Regions from separate parts of the Paenarthrobacter sp. NCHU4564 genome, predicted to be linked through region 1. Evidence: riboswitches for the same ligand, from Rfam matches in the RefSeq annotation. Region 1 holds a riboswitch; each other region holds the start of a gene.
What was found. Region 1 has a riboswitch for thiamine pyrophosphate ahead of ACSVIE_RS16095 (ECF transporter S component). Riboswitches for the same ligand answer to the same signal wherever they lie in the genome.

Region 1 (3,269 bases):
GTGTAGGGATTCGCGTCCACCAAGTGCGTCAGCCGGAGCCGCTCCAGCAGTTCGTCGACCCGCTCCTCGCCACGGCCCACATGCCTGGGACCGAACATCAGCTCATCCAGCACCTTGCCGGTGACGAACTGGTGCTCCGGTTCCTGGAACACCGTGCCGATCCGGGAAATCAGTTGGTCCGCTTTCCACCGGAAGGGATCTATCCCGGCGCCTTCGGAAAGCTCGACGGCGGCAGAGACCTTCCCTGCCACCGGCGCCAAAAGTCCTGCCAGCGTCAAGGCGAACGTGGACTTTCCGGTGCCGTTGGGTCCGGTGATGGTGAGCGCCTGCCCTGCCCGGACCTGGGCACTGATGCCGTGCTGCACCGGCTGCGGCGGGATGGACCTGAAACCCTTCCTGCGTGGCTTGGCGCGGGAAACTGCCAGGTCCTGGGCCGCCACCAGCAGTTGCGCGGATTGGTTGCCGCGTTCCCTGCGGCGGGTTTCGGGAACGTACCCGGGCACCCACACGCCGGCGGCCTTGAGCAGGCTGTGCGCTTCAGCCAGAACCTGGTCCGGCGGCCCATCCAGGAGCACCCCACCGCCCGCCGAACCGGGCTGCAGGACCACGATCCTGTCCACCAGGTCCTTCCAGACGGACACCCTGTGTTCCACCACAACCAAGGTGGCGCCTGTCTTGTCCAGGCATCGGCGCACGGCATCACGGACTTCCAGCACACCGGCAGGGTCCAGGTTGGCCGTCGGTTCGTCCAACAGGATCAATCCCGGTCTCATCGCCAAAATACCCGCCAGCGCAAGCCGCTGCTTTTGGCCGCCGGAGAGTGCCGCCGTCGGGTGGTCCAACGCCAAACCGCCGCCATCAGCGGTACGCAACCCCACGTCGTCGAGCGCTTCATGAACCCGGGTCCAGATCCGGTCACGGGGCACGGCAAGGTTTTCGGCTCCGAAGGCGACGTCGTCGCCAATCCGGGACAAGACCACCTGCGTTTCGGGATCCTGCTGCATCAATCCGGCGCGGCCGCGTTGTTCCCGCGGCGAAGCACCGTCCAACAGGAGTGAACCGGTCTCGTCCGAATCATCCTCTTCCTCGCCCAGGACCCCGGCCAGCGCGTGCAGCAAGGTCGACTTGCCCGCACCGGAGGGACCCAACAGCAACACTCGCTCGCCCGGATCGATGCGGAGGTCAAGGCCCTGGATGGCAGGTGTGGTCCGGCCGGCGTGCCGCCAACCCCAGCCCTCGGCGGAGATGGCGGCAGGCCTGCCGGTGTTGGTCTGTGCCATCAGTTGAAGACGGGCTCCGAGGCGGCCTTGCGCGATGCGAAGGCGCTCAACACGCCGGTTTTGGCCAGGCCCCGGGTGGCGACCCAGGAGAGGGCACCGGCAATGATGGCGCCGGACAACGTGCAGAACGCGATGTAGGCCAGCTTGTCCACGGCCTCGTAGGCGATGTTCCAGCCCCACGGCATGAAGGAGTCGTTGAGGCCGCAGAAGAGGCCCGCACCGGCACCGGCCAGCAGCGCCGTGGGGAGGTTGAACTTCTTGTAGCGGAACGCAGCGAACACCAGCTCGGCACCCAGGCCCTGCAGGACGCCGGAAATCAAAACGGTGGTGCCGTACTGGGAACCCATGATCAGCTCACCCGTCGCGGCCACAGCCTCGCAGAACAGCGCGGCACCGGGTTTGCGGATGATCAGCATGCCCAGAACTGCGGGGATCATCCAGCCGCCGGCAATCAGGCCGGTCAAGGGCGGGTAGGCCGCGTTCATGGGAATGGATACGATCGCGGCGCCCTGGGACCATGCCCAGAAGATCACGCCGCCGGCGATGGCGATCAAAGCTGCCACCACGATGTCTACTACACGCCAGTTGTAACTGGTCTTCTTCACGCTTGCCGTGGTCATTTCTTTGCCTCCTGAGGTTACAGGAGGGGAAAGTGCTCCCCGGATTCCCGGCAGGCATGCGCCACCGGTGTTCCGGACACTCTGAGAAGCTCGACTCCCTTGCGCCGGTACTAACCGGATCAGGTTCGAGGGTCTGCGGCTGTCCGCACTCTCAGCGCCCTCGCGTCACCTGCATCCCTGCAGGGTTCGACGGCGGCGCTCCCCTGTCGTTATCAATCTGCCCTGATGGGCGAGGTCCAGTTTACACCCGGGTCCGTGCGTTGGCCCTCGCTGGCAGTCATAAAGGGTTGCGGTTTCTCCCGGCCCGTTTGCCGGCTTCCTCTCTCATGCACACCTGAGAGAATGACTTCATGACGGATCATCCCGGCTTAGGCCAGCCTGCACCCGAACCACGGCTCGCTGCCAGCGTGATCCTGCTCAGGGACGCCGCCGACGGGCTCGAGGTCTTCGTCCAGCACCGGGTGTCCACCATGGACTTCGCCGCGGGCATGGTGGTCTTTCCCGGAGGCCGCGTGGATGCCGCGGACAGTGAAGGGTGGGACTACCCGCAGGAGTTGCTGGCAGGGCACGCCGATGCGTGGTCGGAAGCATCCATCGCCGCCAACCCGGACCAAGCCATCCGGGAAGCGGGCACCGTGCTGACTGCCGCCCTCCGCGAGGTGCAGGAGGAAGCCGGACTCACGCTTGAGCCTGCAGATCTGCGTCCGTGGGCCAACTGGGTGACCCCGGTGGACATGCCCAAGCGCTTTGACACCTACTTCTACGTCGCCAAGGCCCGTGACGGGGCAGCGCCCCAACACCAAACAACGGAAGCCTGGCAGTCGCTCTGGATGCCCGTGGCCGGCGTCCTCTCCGCTGAAGCCGAAGGCACGCTCCACCTCATGCCACCCACCTACTACCTGCTCAAGGAACTTGCGAGCCTGGGCACCGTGGATGCTGTGTGGGGCGCCCGGCACCCCGTAGTTCCCGTCCTGGCACCCCGGGGTTCCATGGCGGCCTTCCTGAAAGACAGGGAAAACCGCCGATAAAGGCTCCCATTGCGCCCGCGAATGGTGCCTGGTGCACGCTGTAGGTGAGGTTAGGCTTGGGACATGAACTTCTTCTTCAAGCTGCTGGGGACCGGAGTGAGCCTCGGAGCAGGATTCGTCGGCACCAAACTGGTCAACCTGGCTTGGGAGAAGGCCAGCGGCAACAAGCCGCCCGCAGGTCATGACGACCTCGAAACCAGCCTGCGCTCAGCACTGACATTCGCGCTGGTTTCGGCCTTCGTGAGCACCCTCATCCAGGTCCTAACCAGCCGCGGCACGCAGCGCGCGATCGCCCGCTTCGCCAAGACGCACGACATCGTCTGACCCGCTGCCCGGGGACA
Region 2 (3,269 bases), on a different contig from region 1:
GTCTGGCCGCGCTGCCGGGTCTCCGCGTCCAACGCACCGCCAGGGGCAACAAAGGACGGCACATCGGCTATGGCATACAGGACCTTGTAGCCGTCGCCGTCGCGCTCGATGAAGAGGGCCTGGTCAAGGTCCGTGGAGCTGGCAGGATCGATGGTCACGAACGGAACGTGCCGCAGGTCGTGGTCCGGCAAGCGGTGCTCTTCCACCGCGCGTCTGGCCTCCTCCACAGCCGGTGCCGGGTACTCCCGGGGAAGATCCAGCTCCGTCCTCAAGGCAGCCAGGGCATCGGCAAGCTGGTCCGTGGAGTCGTCGACGTTGGGAGCTATCCGATGATGTGACACGAAAGTCACATTAGCCCGAAAACCGCCGATAGTCTTGAAGCATGGGCACTTCCCAGGACAGCAATGCTCCAGTTGGCACCCTGGCGATCGAGCTCCTTGGGGCCATGGCCTACGGGGAGTTGTCGGCCTTCGGGAGGCTGTCCGCGGACTCCCGGCATGCTCCCACCCTTCGGGACCGGGCCATGCTGGGCAAGATTGCCGTGGGAGCCTACGGAAACTTCGCCATGATCAGCGACCACCTCGCCGGGTTGGGCGTTGATCCCGAGGATGCCATGCTGCCATTCCAACAGTCCTTTGACCACTTCCATGAGCGCACCCGGCCGGGCGACTGGTACGAGTCGGTCATGAAGGCCTACGTCATCGATACGGTCTCGGCTGACTTCTACCGTACCGTCGCAGGATTCCTCGACGCCCGAACACAGGTGGTCGTGCACCAGGTCGCTTCTGCCGACCATGCCACGGAGGCCCTCCGCATCCTGCTGCGGAAGGCGCTCGCCGACGACCCCAGGCTCTCGTCACGACTCGCGCTGTGGGCACGGAGGCTCGTGGGGGAAGCGCTGACGCAGGCACAGCGGGTGGGACTGGAACATCCCTGGCTGGGCCCCGTGCTCAAGGCCGGCGGGGAGGCGCGGGAAGCGGTGGGCCGCTTGACTGCGGACCTGGCAGCGGGGCACGGACAGAGGATGTCGGGCCTGGGGCTGGCCCCCTGACCGTCAGCGGCCGGCGTCGAGGGCCTCGAGCAGCGACCTTGCCGCCGCCGTCGGATCGTCCGCCTCCGTGATGGCGCGAACCACCACGATCCTTGCGGCACCTGCGGCCACTACGTCCTCGACGTTGCCGAGGTCGATCCCGCCGATGGCGAACCAAGGCAGATCAGCGCCAGCGGCGTCGTTCCCGCGGGCCCGTTCCACTGCTTCTGCGGCAAATGTGACCAGCTCCAGTCCAACGGCCGCGCGACCGGGTTTTGTGGGAGTGGCCCATACGGGTCCGACACAGAAATAGTCCAGCCCGCCCGGCACCTGCGACGCCGCGATGGCGGCATCGGCCTGTTCCGGAGTGTGGGTGGAGAGGCCGATCGCAGCACCGGGCAGGAGCTGCCGGGCGGCCGGAAGCGGAAGGTCCTTCTGGCCGATGTGGAAGACCGGAGCCCCGGAAACACTGGCAACATCGGCCCGGTCGTTGACCGCCCACAACTTTCCGTGGCGTGCAGCGGCCTTGCCGAGGACCTCCAGGAGCTCCAGCTCCCGGCCGGCCTCCAGGGACTTGTCCCGGAGTTGGATGATGTCCACGCCACCGGCGAAGGCGGCGTCCACAAAGTCCGCAAAGTCCTCCTTCTCCTGGCGTGCGTCGGTGCACAGGTAGAGGCGGGCAGAAGCAATGGCGTTGGGCTGGGTCATGGAAACCAGAGTAGTTCCTCTAAACTGGGCTCGTACTGCGGGAGCCGTGGCAGCGTCATATGACTGCCCGGCTGAGAGGGCTTCAGCGCCGACCGCTTGACCTGATCCGGGTAATACCGGCGTAGGGAAGGGAAAAACATGGTCGTACCCCGGCCCGTTCCGGAAACAGCACCGGACCTTGAAGCAGATGTGATCGTCATCGGTGGCGGGATCATCGGATTGGGCATCGCGCACGAGGCCCGGGCGGCCGGCCGTTCGGTGGTGGTGGTCGATCCCGCACCTGCCACGGGGGCCACTTTCGCAGCAGCAGGCATGCTCGCCCCCGTCAGCGAACTCCACTACCAGGAGGAAGACCTCCTGGAACTCATGCTGGAATCAGCCCGGTTGTGGCCGGCTTTCGCGGCGGACCTCGCCGGACGTGGAGCAGCCATCGGTTACTGCACGACGCCGACACTTGGCGTGGGTGCCGACGCTGCCGACCGCCGTGCCTTGACCGATCTGCGGTCCGCCCAGCTTGCGGCCGGATTGGCCGTGGCGCCGCTGGCCCTGCGGGAAGCGCGGGAGCGCGAACCGCTTCTGAGCCCGCAAATTTCCTGTGCCTTCGATATCCCCGCCGACCACCAGGTGGACCCGCGGAGGCTGGCCGCCGGCCTGATGTCGGTCCTGGCCTCCCATTCTCCGGAAGACCAGACCTGGGTCGCCGGGGCCGCCGACGGTTTCCTGGTGACGGAGTCCGCAACCCGGTTGCTCCGCGAGGAGGACCGGGTGCTGGGTGTGGGGCTGGAGTCCGGCATCAAAGTCCGGGCTGCGGAGACGGTGGTGGCCAACGGACTCGGCGCCGGCAGGCTCGACGGACTCCCTGATGGGCTGTCCCTTCCCGTTCGTCCCGTCTACGGGGATATCCTTCGGCTTCGCGTGCCGGAGCACCTGCGCCCGCTCGTGACAGCCACGGTCCGGGGAATGGTGCGCGGGGTCCCGGTCTACATCGTCCCGCGTGACGACGGGACTGTGGTCATCGGGGCAACCCAGCGCGAAGACAACCTTTCTGCCACGTCCAACGCAGTCTCAGCCGGAGGTGTCTACCAGCTCCTTCGCGATGCCCAGGTCCTGGTGCCCGCCGTCGCCGAACTCGAGCTGCTCGAGGCCACGGCACGTGCACGGCCAGGCACACCGGACAACGCACCCTTGCTGGGACGGGTGACCGGCAGCACCGGGGAGGTTCGCGGACTGGTCATCGCCACCGGCTTCTTCCGCCACGGCGTCCTCCTCACCCCGGTCGCGGCAAAGATCGTGGGCGGGCTGCTGGGCGGCTCCGGCGACCCGCGCTGGTCGCGGTTCGCACCGGACCGCTTTGCGCCAACTGAACAGCATGAACTTCCTCCCGGACCACGCACGTCGATCAAGGAACCCGCATGAACATCAAACTCAATGGCACTGCCCGTTCAGTGCCGGACGACGCATCCGTCAGCACCCTCGTCAGCGACGTCACCGGCCGCGCCCTGGACCACCGCGGTCAGGCGGCCGACGGCGG
Region 3 (3,269 bases), on a different contig from region 1:
ACCATGCCCTGGCACCCCACGTGGCGGCATTCAGCACCGCGGCAGGCGGCAGGCCGGCGTCGTGCAGTTCCTGCATCTCGTCGGCGATCCGGCCATGCTTGATGACGCTGCCGGCGTCAGTGCCGGCATAAATGGAAACGCCGGCCTCATAGGCTTCAAAAACCCGCTCGCGCCGGCGTTCCCACAGGCTGGTCATGTGCTGCGCGTAGTCGGGAAACTTTGGCTTGGCCTGCGCCGCGATGTCGGGAAAGGTGGCAATGTTGACCAGGGTGGGAACGATCGGAACATCCTGTTCCACGAGGCGCGGGATGTGCCGCGGCAGCAACCCGGTGGCATGCTCTATGCAGTCGATTCCGCCGTCCAGCATGTGGTCGATGGTCTGTTCCGCGAAGCAATGCGCGGTAACCCGGGCGCCTTCGTCATGCGCGGCAGCTATGGCTTCCTTGACGACCCCGGCTGGAAATGACGCGGTTAAGTCCCCCACTCCCCTGTCAATCCAGTCGCCCACCAGCTTGACCCAGCCATCGCCGTCGCGCGCTTCTTTCCGGACGGTCTCCACCAGTTCATCCGGCTCGACTTCGTGGCCCAGACCCCGCAGGTACCGCTTGCTGCGGGCAATGTGCCGGCCGGCCCGGATGAGGCGCGGAAGGTCCTCCCTTTGCTGGACCCAGCGGGTATTGCCGGGCGAACCGGCGTCGCGGATCAGCAGCGTTCCGGCGTTCCGGTCCGCCATGGCCTGGGCGAGCGTGGTCTCCTCATCCACCGCACCACCGGGCCCCAGCCCGATGTGGCAATGCGCGTCGACGAAGCCCGGCAGCACCCATCCGGCAAGCACTCTGTCCGGCGGCGTTGCGGGACGTTCAAAAGTCAGCTTTCCGTCAACTGACCACAATCCCCGGCGTTCGTCATCGGCTGCAACCAGCACCGGACCGCTGAATTCAATGATGTTGGCCATGGCAGAAGCCTAGTGCGACGAACCCCGCCCCGCCCCTTTCGAAAGCTTGTGACTGGGAGCACCCGCTGCCCCTGTGGTAGCTTCTTCCCTGACCACACGGGAGCCCTTGCAGGGGCTGAGATCGGGCTGAAGCAGTCTGCGACCGTCGAACCTGTCCGGGTAATGCCGGCGAAGGAAGTGAGTAATCCTTGAGCACCACAGAAACACAGCACAGCCCTGCCCGGAACCAGACTGCTCCGGCCGGGGAAGCCGTCACGCAGTCGCTGAAGTCCCATTCGCTGGCTTGGGTGGAGGATCCGGGCCACGGCATCCGCGTACCGGTGACCGAGATCGCCCTGGAACCCTCCCCCAACGGGCAGGCCAACGATCCTTTGCGGGTGTACCGCACGGCCGGCCCGGGAAGTGATCCGGTAGTCGGTCTGGAACCGTTCAGGAAGGCCTGGATCGAGGAACGCGGCGATACGGAAAGCTACACGGGCCGGGAACGCAACCTGCTCGACGACGGCAAGTCGGCCGTGCGGCGCGGAGCAGCGTCTGCGGAGTGGAAGGGTGCACAACCGGTGCCCCGCCGCGCCGTCGAAGGCAAGACCGTCACCCAGATGCATTACGCCAGGCAGGGCATCGTCACCCCGGAAATGCGGTTCGTGGCCCTGCGGGAGAACTGCGACGTGGAGCTGGTCCGCAGCGAAGTCGCTGCAGGGCGGGCCATCATCCCGAACAATATCAACCACCCGGAATCGGAACCGATGATCATCGGCAAGGCCTTCCTGGTGAAGATCAACGCCAACATCGGCAACTCGGCTGTCACCAGCTCCATTGCCGAGGAAGTCGACAAGCTGCAGTGGGCCACGCAGTGGGGCGCAGACACCGTCATGGATTTGTCCACGGGAGATGACATCCACACGACCCGCGAATGGATCATCCGGAACTCACCCGTGCCCATCGGCACGGTTCCGATCTACCAGGCTTTGGAAAAGGTCAATGGTGAGGCCAATAACCTCACGTGGGAAATCTTCCGTGACACGGTGATCGAACAGTGCGAGCAAGGTGTGGACTACATGACCATCCATGCCGGCGTCCTCCTGCGGTACGTGCCCCTCACCGCCAACCGGGTCACGGGCATCGTGTCCCGCGGTGGCTCCATCATGGCCGGCTGGTGCCTGGCCCACCACAAGGAGAACTTCCTTTACACGCATTTCGATGAGCTGTGCGAGATCTTCGCACAGTACGACGTTGCCTTCTCACTCGGTGACGGCCTCCGCCCCGGAGCCACAGCCGACGCCAACGATGCCGCGCAGTTCGCCGAACTGGACACCCTTGCCGAGCTGACCCAGCGAGCCTGGGAATACGACGTCCAGGTCATGGTCGAAGGACCGGGCCACATCCCTTTCCACCTGGTGCGGGAGAATGTGGAACGCCAGCAGGAACTGTGCAAGGGGGCTCCGTTCTACACCCTCGGGCCGCTCGTGACAGACGTTGCCCCGGGTTATGACCACATCACCTCCGCCATCGGTGCCACGGAGATCGCCCGCTACGGCACGGCCATGCTCTGCTACGTGACACCCAAGGAGCACCTTGGCCTGCCGAACAAGGACGACGTCAAGACCGGCGTCATCACCTACAAGATCGCCGCCCACGCCGCGGACCTGGCCAAGGGACACCCTGGGGCGAACGAACGTGACGATGCCCTCTCCAAGGCGCGTTTCGAGTTCCGGTGGCGGGACCAGTTCGCCCTGTCCCTGGATCCGGTGACCGCGGAGTCGTTCCACGACGAGACGCTTCCGGCCGAACCGGCCAAGACCGCGCACTTCTGCTCCATGTGTGGCCCCAAGTTCTGCTCCATGCGCATCAGCCAGGACATCCGCGACGAATACGGTTCGGCCGAAGCGCAGGCCGCGATCGCCGACATGTACAGCGGCATGCGGGAGAAAAGCGAGGAATTCCTCGCAGCTGGAGGCAAGGTCTACCTGCCGGAACTCCAGGTACCGGCAGCCTCAGGACGCGCGAACTGACATAGTCCGCCCGACCTCGGCGATGAACGATCGGATGATCCGGTCACCTTCCACCGAGTCCTGGGGCCGGTGCCCTCCCGCGGCCACGCGCCGGAGGGCACCGGTTTCCTGGAGGTACGCGGCGATCTCTTCGTAAAGGGGCTCCCAACCGCCGGTCAGCACCAGCGTGGGGACCCCCGGAACGATGTGCAAGGGGGCTTCCCAGGGCGGAGCCTGCAACCTGAGCCGCCGGGCAGAGCGCCTGGCCTGGGGTGTATCGGGCACGCCTGCCACGGATGAAAACGCACGGCGGTAGAACTCGC

Region 2: linked by a shared signal. The riboswitch ahead of thiO (glycine oxidase ThiO) and the one ahead of ACSVIE_RS16095 (ECF transporter S component) in region 1 are both predicted to bind thiamine pyrophosphate.
Region 3: linked by a shared signal. The riboswitch ahead of thiC (phosphomethylpyrimidine synthase ThiC) and the one ahead of ACSVIE_RS16095 (ECF transporter S component) in region 1 are both predicted to bind thiamine pyrophosphate.

What each region holds. Positions count from the first base shown of each region.
Region 1 covers NZ_JBQLIS010000017.1:54,800-58,068, reverse strand. Annotated here, with positions in the region: gene ACSVIE_RS16100 (ABC transporter ATP-binding protein) at 1-1,280, opposite strand, end outside; gene ACSVIE_RS16095 (ECF transporter S component) at 1,280-1,900, opposite strand; TPP riboswitch at 1,979-2,115, opposite strand; gene ACSVIE_RS16090 (NUDIX hydrolase) at 2,251-2,928, shown strand; gene ACSVIE_RS16085 (DUF4235 domain-containing protein) at 2,992-3,252, shown strand.
Region 2 covers NZ_JBQLIS010000023.1:25,862-29,130, forward strand. Annotated here, with positions in the region: gene ACSVIE_RS18445 (RNB domain-containing ribonuclease) at 1-341, opposite strand, end outside; gene ACSVIE_RS18450 (ferritin-like fold-containing protein) at 383-1,051, shown strand; gene thiE (thiamine phosphate synthase) at 1,055-1,738, opposite strand; TPP riboswitch at 1,766-1,883, shown strand; gene thiO (glycine oxidase ThiO) at 1,877-3,154, shown strand; gene thiS (sulfur carrier protein ThiS) at 3,151-3,269, shown strand, end outside.
Region 3 covers NZ_JBQLIS010000016.1:70,137-73,405, reverse strand. Annotated here, with positions in the region: gene ACSVIE_RS15710 (amidohydrolase family protein) at 1-955, opposite strand, end outside; TPP riboswitch at 1,042-1,149, shown strand; gene thiC (phosphomethylpyrimidine synthase ThiC) at 1,144-2,967, shown strand; gene ACSVIE_RS15700 (alpha/beta fold hydrolase) at 2,950-3,269, opposite strand, start outside.